Regions from separate parts of the Blastococcus sp. SYSU D00922 genome, predicted to be linked through region 1. Evidence: riboswitches for the same ligand, from Rfam matches in the RefSeq annotation. Region 1 holds a riboswitch; each other region holds the start of a gene.
The links. Region 1 has a riboswitch for cyclic di-AMP ahead of ACI78T_RS03415 (hypothetical protein). Riboswitches for the same ligand answer to the same signal wherever they lie in the genome.
Positions count from the first base shown of each region.

Region 1 (3,642 bases):
CCACGCAGTTCGTCCGCACGTTCCGCGACTACCCGCTGGAGGAGCTGCGCGGCTACATCGACTGGCAGCCGTTCTTCAGCGCCTGGGAGATGCGCGGCCGGTTCCCCGACATCCTGCACAACCCCACGACCGGTGAGGCCGCGCGCCGGCTCTACGAGGACGCGCAGGCCATGCTCGACCGCATCGTCGAGGAGAGGTGGCTCACGGCGAACGGCGTCCTGGGGCTGTTCCCGGCCAACCAGGTCGACGGCGACGACATCGAGGTCTACACCGACGAGTCCCGCCGCGAGGTGCTGACGACGCTGCACCAGCTCCGCCAGCAGACCGAGGGCCGCGACGGCTCGCCGCGCAAGTCGCTGGCCGACTTCGTGGCGCCCAGGGCGACCGGGCTGCGCGACTACGTCGGGGCCTTCGCGGTGACGGCCGGCCTGGGCTCGATGGAGCGGGTCACGGCGTTCAAGAAGGACAACGACGACTACAGCGCGATCATGCTGGAGGCGCTGGCCGACCGGCTCGCCGAGGCGTTCGCCGAGCGGCTGCACGAGCGGGTCCGCAAGGAGTTCTGGGGCTACGCGCCTGACGAGACCCACGACAACGAGGCGCTGATCGCCGAGAAGTACCGCGGCATCCGCCCCGCTCCCGGCTATCCCGCCTGCCCCGAGCACACGGAGAAGCTGACGATCTGGTCGCTGCTCGACGTGGAGGCCAACGCCGGCATCGAGCTCACCGAGAGCATGGCGATGTGGCCCGGTGCCGCGGTCAGCGGGCTGTACTTCTCGCACCCGCAGTCGCGGTACTTCGTGCTGGGCCGGATCGGCCGCGACCAGGTCGAGGACTACGCGCGGCGCAAGGGCTGGACGGTCGCGGAGGCGGAGAAGTGGCTCTCGCCGAACCTCGGGTACCGCACCGAGGACGAGTGAGGGCGCGCAGTGTTGCACGCCTCACGGTTTGGCAAGTACGCCGGGCGTGTCGGCTTGCTTCGTAGTAATTTCGTTATCCGTCTGACGGGCCCCGCTCCTCGAACATGAGGACCCCGATGGACACCGCCGAACTGCGCGCGGCCGTGTGCCGTGGCAGACCGGGGACCCAAGGTTCCTCTGGGGTGAATCCTGCGCGCATGCGCAGGTAGGGCAACTTCCGGCCCGAACCCGTCAGCTAACTCGGTAGGCGGCTGAGGAAGAACGGAGAGCCGCCCCCTGTGGCGCCCCTGAACACGTACACCGCACAGCCCGTCGACTCCGCCGAGGCGGACACCGACACCGAACAGTCCCCCCGCAAGGCCGCCCGGCACCGCAAGGTCCGGTTCCGGTCCGCGCCCAGCTCCCGCGTCGCCTACGCCCTCGGCGTGGCCACCGTCTGCTCGCTGGCACTGGTGAACCTGCTGTCCGGCGAGGAGGCCGCCAACGCGACGGCCGACTCGCCGTCCGTAGCCGTCGCCGCCGCTCTCGGCATCGACGGCTCGGGCATCGACGAGCCGGCCATGGAGGAGCCCCAGCTGCTCGACCAGCTCGCCGCCAGCCGCTCCGAGCGCGACGCCGAGCAGGCCGCGGCCGCTGCCTCGCAGGCCCAGGCCGAGGAGGCCGCCGCGGCCGCCAAGGCCGAGGCCGAGCGGAAGGCCGCCGAGGAGGCGGCGGCAGCCGCTGCCGCTGCCGAGGCCGCCGCCGCCCAGGCGTCCGCCGCTGCCGCCGCCCCGGCGGCGCCGGCCGCGTCCGTCGCGGCGAGCGTGATCGCCAAGATCAACAACAGCGCCGGGCCGATCAAGGCGGTGGCGCAGAACGCCGCGAACGCGGTGGTGTCCAACGTGCCCGGCGCGGCCGGGATGACCATCGGCGGAACCCGCGCCAGCGCGGCCGACCCCGGTGGCCACCCGTCCGGCCTGGCGCTGGACTACATGTGCAGCCCGTCGCTCGGGGACGCCATCGCGCAGTACCACATCGCGCACTGGGACGAGCTGGGCGTGGAGTACATCATCTGGCAGCAGCGCATGCTGTCCTCGCCCGGCGGTTCGTGGAAGCCCATGGAGGACCGCGGCAGCGCCACGGCGAACCACTACGACCACGTCCACGTGAACTACCGGGGATGAGCCAGCCCCTCACCGAGCCGCGGGCCGTGCTGTTCGACATGGACGGCACGCTGGTCGAGACGGAGCAGTACTGGGGCCAGGCCATGTTCGAGCTGGCCGCCCGGCTCGGTGGCCGGATGTCCGAGGCCGCCCGTGCGTCGACGGTCGGCTCGACGATGCGCCGGTCGATGACGATCCTGCACGCCGACCTCGGGCTGGTCCGGTCCGAGGAGGAGCTGCTCGCCGACGCGCGCTGGGTCGAGGACCGGACGGCGCAGCTGATGGCGGCCGGCGTCTCGTGGTGCCCCGGTGCCCGTGAGCTGGTCACCGCGGTGCGCGCGGCCGGCCTCCGGACGGCCCTGGTGACGACGACGCCCCGGCGGATCGCCGACATCGTGCTGGCGGCGATCCGCGCGGACCTCGGTGCCGACCCGTTCGACGTCACCGTGTGCGGGGACGAGGTGCCGGCGCGCAAGCCCGACCCGGCGCCCTACCTGCAGGCGATGGCCGCCCTGGGGGTCGAGCCGGGGGAGTGCGTGGTGATCGAGGACTCCGAGTCGGGCGTGGCCGCGGGCCTGGCCGCCGGCGCGGCCGTGCTCGGCGTGCCGACGATGCAGGCGCTCCCGCCGGCGCACGGCCTGCTCCTGCGCGGGGGGCTGGTCGGCGTCGGGGTGCCGGAACTCGCCGACGTGCTCGCGGCGCGCGAGCTGGAGCTGGCGGACCGCCCGACCCTCAGCTGATCGCACCGGTCGCCGGCGTCACCTGCCGCCCGCGCGAGACGACGAGCCGGACTGCACGCAGGGCCGTCACGTCGGTGCGCGGGTCGCCGTCGACGGCCAGCAGGTCGGCGTCGAGGCCGGCCGCCAGCCTGCCGGTCCGCTCGCCGATGCCGCAGGCGCGGGCCGCGACGCTCGTCGCGGCGGCGAGCGCTCCGGGGACCGGGATACCGGATCTCGCCAGTTCGGCCACCGCCTCCGCCACGATCCCGTGCGGCTTGGCCGGGCCGATGCCGGCGTCCACACCGGCGACGAGTGTCACCCCGGCGGCGTGCAGGGCCGCGATCTGCGGATACCTGTCCTCCCACGTCATGTGGGCGCGCTCGAGGACGGCCTGGATGTGCGCGGGGACGGCGGCCTCCACCCGGGCGAAGGTCGGGGACACGGCGATACCGGCCGCGGCCACCGCCTCGGCCAGCCCCGGCGGCAGGCGGAGGCCGTCCGGGGTCATGCACGTGCAGTGCTCGATGCAGTCCACCCGGGCGGCGACGCAGAGCTCCACCGCCGACAGCGGGTGCGCGTGCGCGGCGACCGGCAGGCCGGCCGCGTGCGCCTCGTCGACCACCACCCGCAGGTCCTCGAGGGTGTACTGGCAGGCGAGTGCGTCCGTCGTGCGGGTCATCAGGCCGCCGCTGGTCATGATCTTCACGACGTCGACGCCGTGCTCCACCCGCTCGCGCACCGCCCGGCGGAGGGCGGCCTCCCCGGTCGCCTCGCCGCCCATGGTCGCGCAGTGGCCCTCGGGGGTCGTGATCGGCGGTCCCGCGGCGACGACGGTGGGGCCGTCGGGACGGCCGCGGTGGC
Region 1 is NZ_JBJGZL010000002.1:158,186-161,827, reverse strand. It holds gene metH (methionine synthase) at 1-920, shown strand, start outside; cyclic di-AMP (ydaO/yuaA leader) riboswitch at 1,035-1,185, shown strand; gene ACI78T_RS03415 (hypothetical protein) at 1,199-2,083, shown strand; gene ACI78T_RS03410 (HAD family hydrolase) at 2,080-2,802, shown strand; gene ACI78T_RS03405 (amidohydrolase family protein) at 2,795-3,642, opposite strand, start outside.

Region 2 (3,642 bases), on a different contig from region 1:
CGACCGACCGGGTGGGCAGCAGCATGGTCGTCGGGTAGCGGACCACCTCGTAGGGCAGCGCGGCGTCGTGCTCCTCCCAGCCCTGCGACCGCGAGGCGAGCACGACCAGGGACTCCGGCGGCCGGCGGGCCAGGAGCGCCGCGACGAAGGTCTGGATCCCGCCCTGGCGGGGCGGGAAGTCGTTGGTGACGACGAGGGTCCGGCTCACGGCCGCTCCAGCCGCGTCCAGTCCTCGGCCATGGCCAGGCGCTGGGAGACGGTCGGGTGCGAGCCGTAGAACCACTGCCAGAGGGCGGGCGGGTCGGGATCGTTGAGGTTGGAGCCGGCGAGGTCGCGCTGCATGTCGGCGAACGCCTCGGGGTCCCGGGTGAGGTCGAGGGCGTGCACGTCCGCCCGGGCCTCGATGTGCCGGGACACCGCGTTCTGCACCGGCGTGGCCACCAGCGTGCCGACGGCCATGAGGAAGAGCACCAGCGGGATCACGCGCGGGTCACCCGGCGCGTCGGCGCCGGCCCTCCGCAGGAGCGCGGGCGAGGAGACCAGCCAGCCCAGCAGAGCGACCCCGGCACCCGCACCGAGCGCGCCGATCAGCGTCCCGGTGAGGACGTCGTCGGTCGCCACGTGGCCGAGCTCGTGCGCGACGATCGACTCCACCTGCGCGTCGGGCAGGCGGTCGAGCACCGTGTCGTACAGGACGATGCGGCGGGTCGAGCCGAACCCGGAGACGTAGGCGTTGAGCGCCGTCGTCCGTCGCGAGGCGTCGGACACCAGGACGTCCTCGACCGGCGTGCCGTTCTCCTCCGCCAGCTCCAGCAGATCGGTGCGCAGCTGCCCGGCGGCCAGCGGCTCGAACCTGTTGAAGGCCGGCTCCATCAGCACCGGCCAGAGGAAGGAGCCGACGACGACGAGGGCGGCGGCGCCCGCCGCGGCCCACGCCCACCAGGTGCGCGGCAGCTTCCGGGCCAAGAGGACGACCACCAGGAGCCCGAGCGCGGTGAGGCCCGCGTCGATGGCGGTCGAGACGGTGACGTCGCGCAGCCAGAGACCCCAGCTGCGGGTGGACAGCCCGTACCGGTGGCGCACCGACTCGCCGTAGGCGGACAGCGGCAGGGTGACCAGGCGGCCGATCACCGCGAGCGCGAGGACCCCGAGGAGGACCTGCCAGACCCATCCCCCGCCCAGCGGCGCCGCCACCGCCCGCACCAGCCGGGAGCCGAGGCGCGTCAGGCCGAGCACGGCCGACACGAGCAGGCCCAGGAGCAGCGAGGCGACCGACGCCGGCCGCAGCGACGCCGCGAAGGCCTCGGCGCGGCCCAGCTCGGTCGCGGACAGACCGGCGGTCGGGTCGACCGGGCTGCGGCCGCCGGCCGGCTCCGGCAGCGGCGACCACGGGGTGGCGACCGCGATGACCACGACGAGCGCGACGCCGAGGACGACCGCAGTGATCAGGGCGGCCCGGCGAGCGGTCACCCGGCCGATCCTATGAGGACCTGCCGGGACGACGAGGGCCGGTGACCCCTGGGCGGGTCACCGGCCCTCGGCGCGGTGCGGTCGGTCAGCCCGCGATGCGGCGGGCGTGCGTGAAGCCGCTCATCGAGTTGAAGTCGACCACCATGACCGGCTTGCTCGACGTCGACGCGTGGACCATCTTCCCGTTGCCGACGTACATGGCCACGTGGCTGGTCGGGCTGTAGTAGAAGAGCAGGTCGCCCGGCTGCAGGTCACCCACCGAGACGGGGGTGCCCATCGTGGACTGGCTCCGGCTCGAGTGCGGCAGGCTCACGCCGGCCGCGGAGTAGGCGTACTGCGTCAGCCCGGAGCAGTCGAAGGAGTCGGGGCCGCCGGCGCCCCAGACGTAGGCGTCGCCGACCTGGGCGAGCGCCGTGTCCACCGCGACCTGCGCCGCACCGCTCGGGGCGACGACGCCGCTGGGGACGGCCTGCGCCTCGGTTCCGCCGTGCGCCCGGGCGACCTGCGCCTGCTGGGGCGCGGTGAGGGCGTCGTACTGCCGCTGGTAGTCGGCGATGTCCCCCTCGAGCTCCTCCTGCTGCGCGGCGATGTCGTCGACGGCCTTCTGGGCCGCAGCGCGCGCCTCGGCCGCGTCGGCCTGGGCCGACTCGGCGGCGTCCGCGGCGTCGGCGACCTCGGCGAGCTGGGCCGTGGTGTGCCCGGCGATGGCGTCGAGCGTGCCCAGCTGGTGGACGAACTCCTCGGCGGAGTCGCTGGTCAGCAGCACGTCCAGGCGGGAGAAGCCCTCGGTGGTGTACGCCGAGCGGGCAAGCTGGCGCACCTGGCCGTCGAGCGCGTCGAGCTGGGCCTGCGCCTCGGCGGCGGCCTTCTCGGCGTCGGCGACGGCGGCCTGCTGCGCGTCGAGCTGGACCTTCGCCTCGTTGAGCTGCTCGGTCACGACCTCGAGCTGGTGCTCGGCCTCGGCGACCTTCTGCGCGGCCTGGGCGGCGTCGGTGACGGTGGCCGGGTCCGCGGCGGCGGTCCCCGGCAGGACGGTGAACGTGAGGGCCGCGGTCACCCCGAGGAGGAGACCCGAGCGCAGCCATCCGACGTGTCCGGACGCGGACCGACGAGGGAGGTGCGACTGTTCGAGGGCGTGCGACAGTACGGCGTGTGGGGTCGCCACGAGCGGCGGCTCTCCGTTTCTTCCTCTGCTACCGCCTACCGAGTTAGCTGACGGGTTCGGGCTGGGAAGACTGGCCCTATCCCCTGCGCACCGGCGAACCGGCCCGGCAGGAGAACTCACCCCAGGACTGCGGTGGGTCCCCGGCTCACCGTCGAGCACCTGTGCAGGCGCCGTCGGGCGATTAGGCGGTGCCCGTCCGAGGTCACCCCTCAGCGGGTGACGACCACTCGGTCGGACCGGCCGACCCTACGACCGTGATGTCCCCGTGACAAACCGAGGCTCCTGGGACCCGTGTGACGGAGATCGCTCCGAGTGCCGTATTCGCAGGTGGGCGAGCCGGTTTCCGCCCTGTGTGACCTGGAGCGGACCGTTCCGTCCGGGTGCTCGTCAGCCGGTCCGGCGGCCGTTGCCGGCGCCCCCGGCCGACCCGTCGCGGTGCCCCTCCCGGTGCCGCAGCGGGGGCACCAGGCCGACGTCGGCGAGGGCTCGGACGGCCCGCCGCTCGACGTCGTCGAACTCCACGACGACGCCCGGCCGCGGGACGACGACGTCCTCCGCGGCCACGTCGTCCGCCGTCGCGTCGACCGTGCCGCGGGCGCGGCCGGGAAGCGGCACGACCACCGGGTCGGTGCTCTGGCAGCCCGGGGGCGCGCCCAGCAGGACGGTGACGACGCAGTCGGCGCAGCCCGTCGGGCGTGCGGTGCAGGTGTCGCAGTCGATCAGCATGGCTCTTCTCCTCCGTGAGTCGAGACGCACGCTAGGAGCGGCCACCGACAATTCCGGCCCGTCGCCGGACGCGGGGCCTCAGGTTCCGGCGTACTCCCAGTGCCAGGGCTCCTCGCGGCCCCGCCCGGGCTCCGCCCAGTCGGGGTGCAGGAAGCCGAAGCGGCCCGCGTTGGCCTTCATCCAGTCGTACTGGGGCGTGCCGAACCGCTCGATCCCGCCGCAGAGGTCGACGGCGAGCCCCCAGCCGTGGTTGCTCGTGCCCGGGACGGCGGCCAGCGCCG
Region 2 is NZ_JBJGZL010000010.1:80,475-84,116, reverse strand. It holds gene ACI78T_RS15090 (glycosyltransferase family 4 protein) at 1-208, opposite strand, end outside; gene ACI78T_RS15085 (M48 family metallopeptidase) at 205-1,470, opposite strand; gene ACI78T_RS15080 (NlpC/P60 family protein) at 1,556-2,527, opposite strand; cyclic di-AMP (ydaO/yuaA leader) riboswitch at 2,653-2,833, opposite strand; gene ACI78T_RS15075 (hypothetical protein) at 3,023-3,361, opposite strand; gene ACI78T_RS15070 (D-alanyl-D-alanine carboxypeptidase family protein) at 3,440-3,642, opposite strand, start outside.
Region 2: it holds a riboswitch for cyclic di-AMP, as region 1 does, so the genes downstream of both, ACI78T_RS15080 (NlpC/P60 family protein) here and ACI78T_RS03415 (hypothetical protein) in region 1, are expected to answer to the same signal.

Region 3 (3,642 bases), on a different contig from region 1:
ACGACGTTCGTGTTCATCGGCATCGAGGGCGCCAGCGTCTACTCGCGGTACGCCAGGCGGCGCGAGGACGTCGGACGGGCGACGGTCCTGGGCTTCCTCAGCGTGCTGTCGATCTTCTCGTTGGTGACGCTGTCGAGCTACGCCGTCTTGCCGCAGCCGGAGATCGCGGCGACGCGTCAGCCGTCGATGATCGGGGTGTTCGAATCGGTGGTCGGGGACTGGGGGCGCTGGTTCATCAGCGCGGCCGTCGTCGTGTCGGTGCTGGGCGCGTACCTGGCGTGGACGCTGATGGCGGCCGAGGTGATGTTCATCCCCGCCCGCAACGACGACATGCCCGCCTTCCTCGGCAGGGAGAACGACCGGAGCACCCCCATCACCGCGCTCGTCGTCACCTCGCTGGCCGTGCAAGGACTCCTCGCGGCGACCCTGGTCCTGACCGACGCGCTGAACTTCATGCTCGACCTGAGCACCTGCCTCGCGCTGATCCCGTACTTCCTCGCTGCCGCCTACGCCCTGAAACTGGGTCTGACGGGGGAGTCGTACGACGGTGTCGACCGGCGGACGCGGCGCAAGGAGGCCGTCGTCGCCGGGATCGCCACCGCGTACACCTTGTTCCTGTTCGAGGCCGCCGGCCTGACCTTCCTCCTGCTGGCGACGGTGATCCTCGCCCCGGCCACGGTGCTGTACGTGAAGGCGCGGAGCGAACGGGGCCGCCGGATCTTCAGCCCCACCGAGGCGGTGCTCTGCGCCGTCATCGTGGCCGCCGGGATCACCGGCATCGCCGGCCTGGCGACCGGCTTCATCGCCATCTGACGCCACTCCCTGGAGGCGACGTGAAGCGCGCCGGGTTCGTCGCGACGCTCCTGCTCGTTGTCCTGCTCGCCGGTTGCAGCGCGCTGCGGACCGGCCCGTCGAGCTACGAGCACACGAGGTTCCAGCTCGACAGCGTCGACGGTCGGATCGGCCCCCTCCGGCTGCTCAGCGTGTCCATCGCCTCTCCCGGGACACGCGGCAGCTTCCACGTCGCCGGCGACAGCGCCGCCCTGCTCCTGACGATCGCCAACGACGGCGAGGACGAGGACGAGCTCATAGGGGCGAGCAGCGACGTTGCCGACGAGGTCGTGCTCCGCGACGGCGACGACCCACCGGACGCCGACGTCGCGGTGACAGTGCCGCCGGGCGGAGTCGCCGTGGTCCGCGACGTGGCTGGGGCGCACCTGGAGCTGACGGGGCTGCAGGAGCGGCTGCGCAGCGGCCTGGACGTCCCGGTCACGTTCGAGTTCCGGGATGCAGGCTCGCTGACCCTGAGCGTGCCCGTCGGCACCTACACCGACGTGCGCCCGGACAGGTTCAGCCCGCCGCTCTGAGGCACCCGGGGACTCGAGTGGGGCGGGTGGGGCTCGAACCCACGACCCAGGGATTATGAGTCCCATGCTCTGACCGGCTGAGCTACCGCCCCGACGGCCTCCAGCCTGCCAGATGGCCCCTCCGGGAACGGGTGGTGGAGGGGCTCGGAACCGGCGGTTTCCGGTCCCGGCGAGGGCCGTCCGCCGCGGCTCGGAGGGCTGACCTGCGGCTCGTTATCTCGCCGTGACTTTCACTCCTGCCCCACGTACCGTCGTCCGCGGTCCGGACGAGCTGCCGCCCTCGAACCCAGAGGGCATCGGCCGGGCCCCGCCGAACCGTGCCGGACCGATGTCCGCGCGGACCGGGGAACCACCGCAGTACTGGGGTGAATCACGCCCGCGCGTTTCGGGGACGCGGGTGAGTAGGGCATTTCCGGCCCGAACCCGTCAGCTAACTCGGTAGGCGGTCGCGGAGAACAGGAGACGCGTCGCCTTGGCGACCCTGCACCACACCGAGATCACCCCTGCCCAGAACCAGCTCCGGCACCGCACCAGGCGGGCCGGCCTCGTCGCCGGAGCCCTCGCGGCCCTCCTGCTGAGCACCGCGACGGCCCACGCCGCTCCGGGCGACCGCACCGCCGAGGCGCAGAGCGAGCACGACGCCGTCGAAGCCCGGGTCGCCGAGATCTCGGCCCGCGTTGCCGAGGCGGAGGAGACCCTCCAGCGGCTCACCGTCGAGGCGGAGGCCGCCGCCGGCGAGGCGCTCGCGGCGCAGGCCGCCCTGGCCGCCGCCCAGGAGGAGGCCACCGCCACCGCCACCCGGCTCGCCGAGGCGCGCGGCGCCGTGGACGACGCCGAGGAGCAGGTCTCGGACGTCGGCCGGGAGGCCTACATGGGCGGCGACGACACGTTCGGTGACGTCGCGATCCTGCTCGACGCCGACAGCCCGACCGAGGTGCTCCAGCAGGCGGCCACGCTCGAGCACCTGGGCGAGCAGCGCATGGAGGTGCTCGACCAGCTGGAGGCGGCCGAGATCCGGGAGCGCCGTGCGGACCGGGCGGCGCGCACCGCCGTCGCCGAGCGGGACCGGCTCGCCCGCACCGCGGCGGAGAAGGAGGCCGCGGTCAACGAGCAGCTGGCCGCCGCGCAGGGCACCTTCGACGCCGCCGCCGCGGAGAAGGCCGCGCTCGACGGGCAGCTGCGCGAAGCCGAGATCCGCCTCCTCGCGCTGCAGGGTGCCCGGGACGCCGAGGCCGCCTGGGCGGCCCAGCAGGCGGGGGCGGCCGCGAGCACGCTCACCGCGGCGGCCGGCGCGATCGCCCCGACCACGGGCCGGGTCACCTCCTGCTACGGCAACCGGTGGGGCACGCTGCACGCCGGCGTCGACATCGCCGCCCCGATCGGCACGCCGGTCTTCACGCCGGCCGACGGCATCGTCCTGCAGGCCGGCCCGGCCAGCGGCTTCGGCCTGGCGGTCGCGGTCCAGCACGGCGACGGGACCATCACCCTCTACGGGCACGTCAACCAGATGTTCGTGTCCGCCGGGCAGGTCGTGACGGCCGGCCAGCAGATCGCCGAGGTCGGCAACCGCGGCCAGTCGACCGGACCGCACCTGCACTTCGAGGTGCACACCGGCGGCCTCTACGCGAACCGGGTGAACCCCGTGCCGTGGCTGAGCGCTCGCGGCATCTCTCTCGGCGGGGGTTGCTGACCCCGGGCGTCCGCCCCGGGTGAGGATGGACGGGTGAGGACGGCGGTCGACAGCACCTGGGTGCGTGCCGCCGTCCTCGGCCTGGTGGTGCTCGCCGGGCTGCTCCTCGCGGTCACCGTCGAGCTCCCCGACGTCGGCACGGTGCGGACCTGGGTCGACGGCGCCGGCCCCTGGACCTGGGCCGGGATCGTCCTCGGCGTCGCCGTCGTGCTGCTGGCGCCGGTCCCGCGGTCGGCCGTCTCGGTGCTGCTCGGCGTGGTCGTCGGCTTCCAGGCGGGCCTGGCGGTGGCCCTCGCCGGCGGGCTCCTGGGCGGGCTGGCCGCCTTCGGCCTCGCTCGCCTGCTCGGCCGCCCGGCCGTCGCGCGCCTGGCCGGGAAGCGGATGGAGCGCGTCGACCGGCTCATGCTCGACAGGGGCTTCTGGGCGCTGCTCGCCGGGCGGCTCCTCCCGGTCATGCCGTTCGTCGTCCTCAGCTACGGCGCGGGCCTCACCGCCGTCCGGCTCGGGCCCTACACGCTGTCGACCGCGCTTGGGCTCGTCCCGAGCACCCTGGTGCAGGTCGGGGTCGGCGCCTCGGCCGGCGTC
Region 3 is NZ_JBJGZL010000012.1:71,317-74,958, forward strand. It holds gene ACI78T_RS16435 (basic amino acid/polyamine antiporter) at 1-813, shown strand, start outside; gene ACI78T_RS16440 (copper chaperone PCu(A)C) at 834-1,367, shown strand; tRNA gene ACI78T_RS16445 (tRNA-Ile) at 1,386-1,459, opposite strand; cyclic di-AMP (ydaO/yuaA leader) riboswitch at 1,676-1,828, shown strand; gene ACI78T_RS16450 (peptidoglycan DD-metalloendopeptidase family protein) at 1,840-3,057, shown strand; gene ACI78T_RS16455 (TVP38/TMEM64 family protein) at 3,091-3,642, shown strand, end outside.
Region 3: it holds a riboswitch for cyclic di-AMP, as region 1 does, so the genes downstream of both, ACI78T_RS16450 (peptidoglycan DD-metalloendopeptidase family protein) here and ACI78T_RS03415 (hypothetical protein) in region 1, are expected to answer to the same signal.